2 regions of the Streptosporangium sp. NPDC048047 genome follow, and region 1 is predicted to be linked to the other one. Evidence: riboswitches for the same ligand, from Rfam matches in the RefSeq annotation. Region 1 holds a riboswitch; the other holds the start of a gene.
What was found. A riboswitch is a leader RNA that binds a small molecule or an ion and turns the genes downstream of it on or off. The one in region 1 is predicted to bind cyclic di-AMP.
Positions count from the first base shown of each region.

Region 2: another riboswitch for cyclic di-AMP. It lies ahead of AB0D67_RS09605 (GH25 family lysozyme); the one in region 1 lies ahead of AB0D67_RS31930 (CHAP domain-containing protein).

Region 1 covers NZ_JBEZNH010000055.1:19,238-23,994, reverse strand. Annotated here, with positions in the region: gene AB0D67_RS31945 (HAMP domain-containing sensor histidine kinase) at 1-365, shown strand, start outside; gene AB0D67_RS31940 (DUF6716 putative glycosyltransferase) at 573-1,757, opposite strand; gene AB0D67_RS31935 (hypothetical protein) at 1,769-2,806, opposite strand; cyclic di-AMP (ydaO/yuaA leader) riboswitch at 3,257-3,394, shown strand; gene AB0D67_RS31930 (CHAP domain-containing protein) at 3,413-4,099, shown strand; gene AB0D67_RS31925 (ABC transporter substrate-binding protein) at 4,569-4,757, shown strand, end outside.
Region 2 covers NZ_JBEZNH010000008.1:51,780-56,536, reverse strand. Annotated here, with positions in the region: gene AB0D67_RS09615 (tautomerase family protein) at 1-251, shown strand, start outside; partial or broken gene AB0D67_RS09610 (NAD-dependent epimerase/dehydratase family protein) at 399-863, shown strand; gene AB0D67_RS09605 (GH25 family lysozyme) at 904-1,653, opposite strand; cyclic di-AMP (ydaO/yuaA leader) riboswitch at 1,665-1,814, opposite strand; gene AB0D67_RS09600 (hypothetical protein) at 2,425-3,228, shown strand; gene AB0D67_RS09595 (metalloregulator ArsR/SmtB family transcription factor) at 3,366-3,701, shown strand; gene AB0D67_RS09590 (N-acetyltransferase family protein) at 3,715-4,356, shown strand; gene AB0D67_RS09585 (metalloregulator ArsR/SmtB family transcription factor) at 4,627-4,757, shown strand, end outside.

The sequences.
Region 1 (4,757 bases):
TGGTGGACAACGCGCTACGGCACGCCGAACACGAGGTGCAGGTGAAGGTTCGCCCCGACTCCGGATCGGGACACGCGGTGCTTGAGGTCATCGACGACGGCGGCGGCATCCCGGAGGCCGACCGGGAGCGGGTGTTCCAGCGGTTCGTCCGGCTGAAGGAGGGCCGCGAACGCGACGTGAGCGGCAGCGGGCTGGGCCTGCCGATCGCCCGGGAGATCGCCGAGGGCCACGGCGGCACCCTGAGCGTCGCCGACTGCGAACACGGCGCCCGCTTCGTCCTACGCCTCCCCCTCCTGGCCCTGGGAGAAGACCCCGCCCTCAACTCCTCCGAGTCCCCAAAGCCCCAACACGAAGTGTCGCAATAAGCCCGCTCGGGAACGCCGGTGTCCAAACCCGCCCAGAGACCTTGATGTCCCCCGCCCAGGAACGCCGGTGCCCGGACCCGCTCGGGGGCGCCGGTGTCTGGACTGAGGAGAGAGCGAGCGCAGCGAGTGAACGACGAGGGAAGACACCGGTCACCAGCCCCCGAGCCGCGACGCGCAGCGTCGCCATGAGAACCGCAAGACACCGGATCAAGAGCCCCGAGCCGCGACGCGCAGCGTCGCCATAAAACGGCGCCCGGCGCGCAGCACCCTGGGTGGGACCTCGACGCGCAACCGGGCGCGGCGGCGGGCGGCGGCGTACGCCGGACCGTCGAGCAGGGAGCGGGCCGGGACCAGGCGTCCCGAGCGGGCCATGCCGACCAGGGTGACCAGGTGGGAGGTCCAGTCGTCCAGCCCGCCGGGGTGGAAGTAGTTGGCGTGGCACCACTCCCCGTCCGGGGTGAGGAAGCGCCCCGCGGCCAGGTCTTCGAGGGTGCCGAGCAGTCCGCTTCCCTCGAAGACGAGGTTGATCGTCTCGGCGCCGACCCCGAAGTCCGACAGCACCAGCAGGGGAACGGAGCAGGCGATCGCCTCCAGCGCGGCGGTCGAGCTGACCGTGACGAACCCCGCCGCGCGGGCGAGGTGGTCGCGCATCGGGCCGGCCTCGAACCGCACCGCGCCGGCGGGGACCGCGTCCCGCCCGGCCAGTTCCTCCCACAGCCGCCGGTAGGGGTGCCGCTCGGCGTGGGTCTGCCGCTCGTCGTCGAGGGCGCGGAGCTTGACCACGACGTCCAGGTCCGGCCGCCGCCCGGCCAGATCCGCCAGGGACAGCAGGATCCGTTCCCGGTCCTCTCTGCGCCTGGGCACCTTGGCCTGGGCGGCGAACACCACGCGGTCGCGCGGCCCGGCGGGGGGCGGGGCCTGCCCCGCGGGCAGGAACGGCAGCCGGGCCAGGCCGACCGCGCCGCCGCCGCCCAGCCTCCGGCCGAGTTCGGTGAACTCCGCCACCTCCCGGCCGCTGTGCAGGACGAACAGGTCGCAGCCGCTGCGGAACAGCCATGCCTTCTCGGTGGCGGGGACGGAGATGCCGGGCAGCCCGGAGACGAACACCGGCCTGGGCGAGAGGCCGGCGAGCACCTCACCGACCAGCACGTCAACCACCGGGCCGGTGCAGGCGGCCAGCACCGCGTCGGGCCGCAGCCGTTCGGCCGCCCGGCGCAGCGCCCGCGCCGACAGCACGGGAGGGTCGGCGGCCACCCCGGTGACGGCCGCGCGGATCTGCGCCGGCGAGGGCGCGATGGGGGTACGGATCACCGCGAGCTCCGCCGTACAGCCGCCGGGAAGGCCCGCGAGCAGGTGGGCGGCCCACTTCAGATAGGAATCCGAGTCGGCCACGGCCAGGACCTTCACTTTTTGACTCCGGTGTCGTGAGGAGCGGACATCGACAGGTGTGAGCGGAGGGAGGGCACCGCCAGGGCGGTCCACCAGTCGTCGGGGACGTCCACCGCCTCCACGGTGACGCCCCGGGGTGCCAGCAGGACCCGTAGCGAGGTGACGGCGGTGGACGGCAGGCTGAGCACCCGCTGCCCGGCGTCCAGTCCCCGCAGGGTCATCTCGGCGGGGGCCCCGGCGTCGTAGACGGTGACGCCGGGCTGCGCGCCGATCCGTTCGAGGTCGCCGGGGTCCTCCCGGCGGTGCGGGAAATAGGCCATCGGCCCGGCCGCGCCCACCCCGGCGAGCCAGGTGAGGTAGCGGTCGCGGTGGATCAGGCCGTTGCGCACCAGTGAGGTGCCGAGGACGACCGTGGGCTCCTGCGGCCGGGGCCGGCGCAGTGGCTGCGCGCGCAGCCAGGTGAAGTCGTGGACGACCAGTTCGGCTCCCCTGCCGCGTACGGCGCGCGCCAGGTCGTCCGGGACGGGCATCGCGGTGAAGACCGTCAGCCGGCCCGACCGGGCGGCCGAGCGCAGTCGCAGACCGGCCGCCGCGCCGAGGACGGAGCGCGACGGGCCCGCGGTGGCCCGGGCCCGTAGCAGCGGCCTGCCGGGGGGCCCGGCGAGCAGTTCCAGGAGCCTGATCGTGGCCAGCCCGTCGTCGACGACCACGATCCGTCCGGGGAGTGCGGTGAGCCAGCGGGCCTGGACCCGGCCGGAGAAGGCGTCGCCGATCACCCAGGTGATGCCCCGCCGGGGCCTGGGCGGCCCGGGGGCCGGGTCGGCCTGTTCCAGCCCCGGGGGAAGGACGAGGCGGGACAGTTCCCGGCGGGTGGCGGTCAGCGGGCGCGAGCCGGCACGGGGTACCACCCGGACGGGGGCGCCGAGCAGCCCGGCGTGGCAGGCCTCGACCACGCAGAGCAGTTGCAGGGGGGACTCCGCCCAGGCGATGGCCGAAGGCTGTTCCCGCGCGTGGTCCCGCCCCTCCTCCACGCCGGGCGATGACCCGTTCACGATCGCCTCACCGTAACCGTGACGCCTTACGCGGCCGGGAACCGCGGATGAACATCCGAGCACGCGCGCCCGGCGACGTGACGCCCGGCAAGGCGCTGAACAGGTAAAACGATCCCCCTTTAAAAAGATCTACGTTAGGGGGCGATTCAGCCGGGAAGAACCGTTCGTCGCGCCGGGGCGTCGCCGGTTCCGCGGTGCGGAAATCCCTGTGCCGCAAGGGTTTGCGGCTTTTGCGAAAGCCTTTGGCCCGAAGTCGCCGATCTTCGGACCGAGAAGCCGGCGATCACCGATATTCGGCGTTTTCCCAAGTAAAGGCAATGCGGGAGCTTGCAATCGGCCTGGAGCAGCACGTACGTTCTACTCGTTCGCGATGAGTACCGAGGTCCACAGACCCATCTCTCGTCGACACATTGCCCGACCGCGCATCATCACGACGGATCACTCCGTCGATGGGCGCGGCCGCCGAATCCGCGGCTCTCGCGGAACCGGGGAACCACTTCATGGGGTGAATCAGCGCGTTCGCGCGCCGTAGGGCACTTCCCAGCCCGAACCCGTCAGCTAACCCGGTAGGCGGCATGGAAGCGACGCAAGGAGCCGAACTCTCCCATGGCCAAGAACCGCCTCACCCCCGGGAAGCACAGCCTGGTCCGCGCCCTCGTGGGCGCGTCCATCGTCCTCGCCGGCGGTGCCGTGACCACCGTTCCCGCCCTCGCCGACAGCCACGCCTCCGGCCCGCAGGCCGGGTCCGTCACCGAGAACGCCGCGGCCTCGTCCGAGACCCAGGCCCAGAACCTGCCCAAGGTCAGCGCCCAGCAGGTCCTCGACATCGCCGCCCAGCAGATCGGCGTCTCGGAGAACGCCGCCGGCGGCGGCACCAAGTTCCATGCCTGGTACCTCTCCAGCCAGCGCGCGAAGGAGACCGTCGCCCGCGACGGCGGCAGGATCCAGGACTACGCCAACGCCCCCTGGTGCGCGATGTTCGTCTCCTGGGTCGGCGAGCAGGCCGGTATCCGGCCCACCATGGGCTGGGACGCCTACACCGTCAGCTACGCCAAGTGGTTCGCCGACAACGGACGCTGGGGTCAGACCCCGAAGCCCGGCGCCGTGGTCTTCTTCGACTGGGGCGGCAGCAAGGACATCGACGCCATCGACCACGTGGGTCTCGTCAAGAAGGACAACGGCGACGGCACGATCACCACGATCGAGGGCAACACCGGCAACGGCAAGGTCGAGGAGCGTGTCCGGCCGGTCGCCCAGGTCGACGGCTACGGATACCCGGCCTACAACGGCTGACGGACGACTCCGGTCTTCCGTTCCCCTCTCCCCTTCCCTCGTCCGCTCCCGTCCCTCCGGGAGCGGCGAGGACCGGCGGACGACGGACGGCGACCCGGCACGACCGGGTCGCCGTTTCGGCTTTCCGGCCGGGACCTTATCGCCGCGAGGAAGGGCCGGACGATCCCCGATGCACTGGATGATCCCGGTTGGTGAGCGTTCGCCGCGTCGTGTCATGTTGGGGTGGGAGCGCTCCCAAGCGCCCGATCGCACAGTTTGTCACCTTAACGACTGTTCGCCGAGCTGAAACACCCGCGATGTAACGGTTACGTTTCGGCATATTGACGCGCCGGTTGCCCATCGTCCAGTCTTCGTGGGAGCGCTCCCAAAAGCTGCCCGCGCGCAACCCATCGCCGATCGCGTTCGTCGGGGGCCGGTTCGCGATGTCACCTCCCAATCGATTCGGGCGACCACCTGAGAGGGGTCCGGAATGTTGAACACCAAGCGACACGGCAAGCTCGCCGCCGTCGTGGTGATGACCGCCGCAGCACTGGCGGTCACCTCCTGTAGTTCGAGTGAGCCCGCCAAGAACACGGCCGCCTCGGGCGGCTCGGCCTCCGAGCCGGTGACCATCACCGTGCAGACCTTCGGCGGCGGCGCGAACTTCGGCTACAAGAAG
Region 2 (4,757 bases), on a different contig from region 1:
TGCCCGCCGGGGAGAAGCCGAAGTACGTGGTGCGGGTGGGGGTTCCGGCCGGCTCGATGGACGACGGCAAACGCCGCGACATCGTGCGGCGCGTCACGCGGGTGCTCGCGGACGCCGACGAGGATCCGGAACGGTTCACCCAGGCCGCCACCGCGTGGGTGCACATCAACGAGATTCCGGAGGGCAACTGGGGAGCGCGCGGCGAGATCGTGCGCGTCGAGGACATCGTGGCCCTGGTGGCCGGCGGTTGACCCCTCGGCCGGAACCCGGCGCGACGCCCGCGGGGATCGGGGGCCTGCCGGGCCGGTGGCCCGTTTGACAGTCGTGTCGCGACGCCGTTTCATGGCGCTTCTTCGAAATCCGCGAACGGGAAGGCGTCATGCCCCCCTGCATCTGATCTGCACGTCGTCCTCGGCGCGGGAGGAGCCATCGGCGGCTCCGTGGTCCGCGAGCTCGTCTCCCGGGGGCACCGCGTCCGCGCGGTCAACCGCAGCGGCCGGGTGCCGGAGCCGCACGGCGTCGAGGTCCACCGAGGTGACGTGACCACCGCCGAGGGCGCCAAGGCCGCCTGCGCCGGGGCCGAGGTCGTCCACCACTGCGCCGCCCCCGCCTACGACCGGTGGGTGGAGGAGTTCCCCCGCATGACCGGCGCGGTGCGCCGGGGCGCGGCCGCGGCCGGCGCGAAACTGGTCCTCGCCGACAACCTGTACATGTACGGCCCCGCCGACGGACCCCTGACCGAGGACCTGCCGTACGCCGCCGCCGACCCCAGGGGCCGGGTACGCGCCGAGATGGCCGAGGCGCTGCTGGCCGCCCACCGTTCCGGCGAACTGCGCGTCGCCCTCGGCCGGGCCTCGGACTACTACGGTCCCGGCGGCGTCAACACCATCGTCGGCCCGCCGGTCACGCCGACCGGCGGCCCAGGGCGCGGAGCTGGTCCGGGCTCAGCGCGGAGACGTTCTGGTCGATGGGCGAGTCCGAGTACTGGTGGATCGTCCACGCCTTCCAGCCGGCCGGGGGCGTCACGGCGCCCTTCTCCCGGCCGTAGGCGGCCACCCACAGCGGGTACTGCTCCAGCCCCGCGCCGTAGGTCTCGGCGAAGTTCAGACCGCTGTAGAACATCGGCGTGACGCCGGTCCTGGCCTTCACGTGTGCCAGCCACGCCTTGGCCCAGGCGTTGACCTGCTCGACGGAGCGGTCGTCGGTGGCCTCCAGGTCCAGGACGAGCAGGTCGCCGCGCCTGGCGGGCTGCGCGTCCACGACGGACAGGAAGTGCTCGGCCTCGGCGATCGGGTCGTTGCCCGGGTGGCCGAAATGGTAGGCCCCGCGCACGATGCCCTTCTTGTCCAGCTCCCTCCAGTGCCTGGCGAAGGAGCGGTCGCGGAACGTCGTGCCCTCGGTGGCCTTGATGATGCCGAACTGGGCGGAGCTGGTGCTCCAGTCGTAGGCGGGCTGGTAGTTGGAGACGTCCAGTCCGTACGTGAGCGGGCCCGCCTCCTGCTGGGAGACGCGCTGGGCTGCCGTGACCTGCCCGGCGGGCGAGGCGGAGGCCGTGACGGGGGCGATGCCGCCGAGGGCGGCGCCGGTCAGGACCGTGCCCGCGAGGGCCAGGCCGAGACGGTTTCCGAGCGTGCTGATCCGGGGGTTGCGCATGGGGTGTCGGCTCCTTGCTTCCATGTCGCCTACCGGGTTAGCTGTCGGGTTCGGGCATGGAAGTGCCCTACGGACGCTTCGATGAGAGGTCGTCCGATTCACCCCAGAAAAGGTGGGTCCCCGGTTCCGCTGGGAAGGCGCGGATTCGGCGTCCGCACGCCGTCGGCGGGCATTGCCACGGAAACGGCGTCGGGTCCGGTCGATGGAGCGGCTCTCGTGCCGCTGGGGCGGCTTTCGCGCCGCGATGACAAAAGGTATGCGTTGCCCCACGGAAAGGGCAAGTGACCTGCGACGGAGCGGATCGCGCCGGTGATCGGGAGGGTGCCGGACCACCCTGCCCGCAGGGGATCGGGGCCCATGGTAAAAATTGACGCCTCGCCGTCCCGGACCGGGCGGGAACCGGGCCGCCCGCCGTGGCGACCGGACTTCCCGGCGGTCGCCACGGCGGCCGCATCTCGGCCATACGTCCGGTCTGTAGGGATTCGTGGTGTCCCCTTGGTAACAGCTCCGTAAGAGCGCGCCGTTACCTGACGCGTACGGACCGTGATGTTCGGCAGGCTGGGGGGAGATCGGATCCGGCGACGGGGAGGCGAGATGCAGGATGATCATGGTCCGGCCCGCGGGCGCGGTTCCGGTGCGGGCCCCCGCGGTCGCATGCCGTACGGCGGGCCCCCGGGCGGCCCGCCCGGGTCCGCCGCGTCCCCGTCCCGTCCGCCGGTCCGCCCCGAGGCCCGGTACGACGGTCCGGCGCAGAGCCCCGGAGACCCGTTCATGCACGGCTCGCTGGTGGACGCCGGCATCGCCCTCGCCGGCCGGCCGCGCCACCCGGCCGGGGAACGGCCGCGTTCCTGGACGGGTCCGCGTCTCCGGCGCGACCGGCTGCTGCGCCCGGCGCTGATCGGCGCCTTCCTGGCGGCCGCCGGGCTCGGCGTCTGGACCTCCGGCTGGTCCCCGCTGGACGACCGGCCCTCCGCCGTGGCGGCCCCGCAGCCCGCGCCGTCGCTCGCCCCGCACGGCACCGCGGTCGTCCACCCGCCGCAGGCCGCCCGCACGCCCTCCGCCGAACCCGGCAGGGTCATGGTCGTCCGCGAGCTGAAACCACGCCTGGTGCGGCCCCGGGCCGACGCGGCGGACACCCCGGACGGCCGCGCCCCGGGGGAGGAGCGGCGGCACGCCGCGGCACGCCGTACGCCGGAGGCCGCTACGCGGACGGAAGCGGGAACGGAGGCGGGGGCCGGAGGCGGCGGGCCGGGCCACCGGGAGACACGGGGCCTCTCGCGCCCGCCGCACGCCCCGCACGACCGCGGGCACGGACACGGGCGCGGCCCGGGGGCGCCCGCCCCCGAGGCCGGACCGCGGGGCCGGGCCGACGGCGGCGCCCCCGGTGCCCCGGCCCGTGACACCCGTGACGCCCGGGACACCTCCGCCGGTCCCGGCGGCCACGACGGCTCCGGCGGCGTGGGTCTGCGGTTCGACACCGCCTACGCCTGCCGCAACTTCCGGCCGGACGACTGGCGCCACGACTTCTGCGTCCGGGCGTGGAACGACTACCGCAGAAGCAACGGCCTCCCCTGACCCGGGGCGCGTCCGCTCGCCCGTCCAAGGACCTGCGACACCTCCAGGGACGGGGTTTCCGAAAAGCACGGGCACGCGTGGGCCCGCCGTTCGGCGGGCTTCCGCCCTCCTCGTTCATCGACTATCGTCGATTGACGATGAACGAGGAGAAGGGGCCGCTGCCCCGCGCGGAGGCCGAGGAGTACGCGAGCTGGTTCAAGGCCCTGGCCGACGCCACCCGCATCCAGATCGTGTCGCTGCTGGCGCGGCGGCGCGCGCCGATGAGCGTGGGCGAGATCGTGGCCGTGTCCGGGGTGGGTCAGTCCACCGTCTCGCACCACCTGAAGATCCTGGCCGAGGTGCGGTTCGTGCTGGTGGAACGGCAGGGCACCTCCGGCCTGTACCGGATCAACGAGAACTGCGTGAGCTGTTTCCCCACCGCTGCCGACGTGGTCATGGGCAACCCCGCGCCGGCCGCGCCCGTCTGCGAGTGAAGGAGTACCGGTAATGGCGCACGATGAGATCCCCGGCCGGACGGTCGCCGGCCGCGGGCAGGACGCCTTCGGGCGGGGCCGCTCCGGCGCGGCCGGTCACGAGGAACCCGGCGCGCGCCCGGCGACCGCCCAGGCCGCCGGGCCCGACGCTCCGCCGGGGGTGGAGATCCGGCCGATGCGCCGATGCGACGCCGAACAGGTGCTGGCCATCTATCAGGCCGGGCTGGACACCGGCCAGGCCAGCTTCGAGACCCTCGCCCCGAGCTGGGAGGGCTTCACCGCGGCCAGGTTGCCGCACCTGCGCCACGTGGCCTGCGACACCGGCACCGGCCAGGTGCTCGGCTGGGTGGCCGCCTCGGCGGTCTCGGCCCGCCCCGTCTACGCCGGGGTGGTCGAGCACGGCGTCTACGTCCACCCGGGCTGCCAGGCCCAGGGCATCGGCCGGGCTCTGCTGGCGGCGTTCGTCTCCGCCAGCCAGGACGCCGGCGTCTGGACGATCCAGTCCGGCGTCTTCCCCGAGAACGCCGCCAGCCTGGCCCTGCACCGGGCGCTCGGTTTCCGGGTGGTCGGCATCCGCGAGCGGATCGGCCGCCACCACGGCGTCTGGCGAGACGTGGTGATGATCGAGCGCCGCAGCACCTCGACCGGAACCTGAATCGCCGCCCGGGAACATCGGCTGCCGGGCGATGGTCGCACAACCCGCGGCCGGTGTGCCCGGTGTCCCCGGGCCTCACCTTTCGCCTTCGTGGAACACCGTTCGTCTGGAGCCGCGTTGCGCTTTTCGCCGAGAGGTGACACCCGCACCGGTACGCACACGTGATGGCTGAGGGCCCTCGCCGTTGCGAACTCCTCCGGCTGCCCCTGGATTTGATGTATGTCAATATAGATACGTATCGATTTCGATGACTGTCTATATGGAGGGCATGTGGAACCTCTGGAGCTCCTGGAGTGCAGCCCGCCGCTGACGCGCGAGCCGCTGGACGCCGAGCAGGCGGCCGGGGTGGCGCGGGTGTTCAAGGCGCTCGGTGACCCCGTACGGCTGCGCATCCTGTCGAT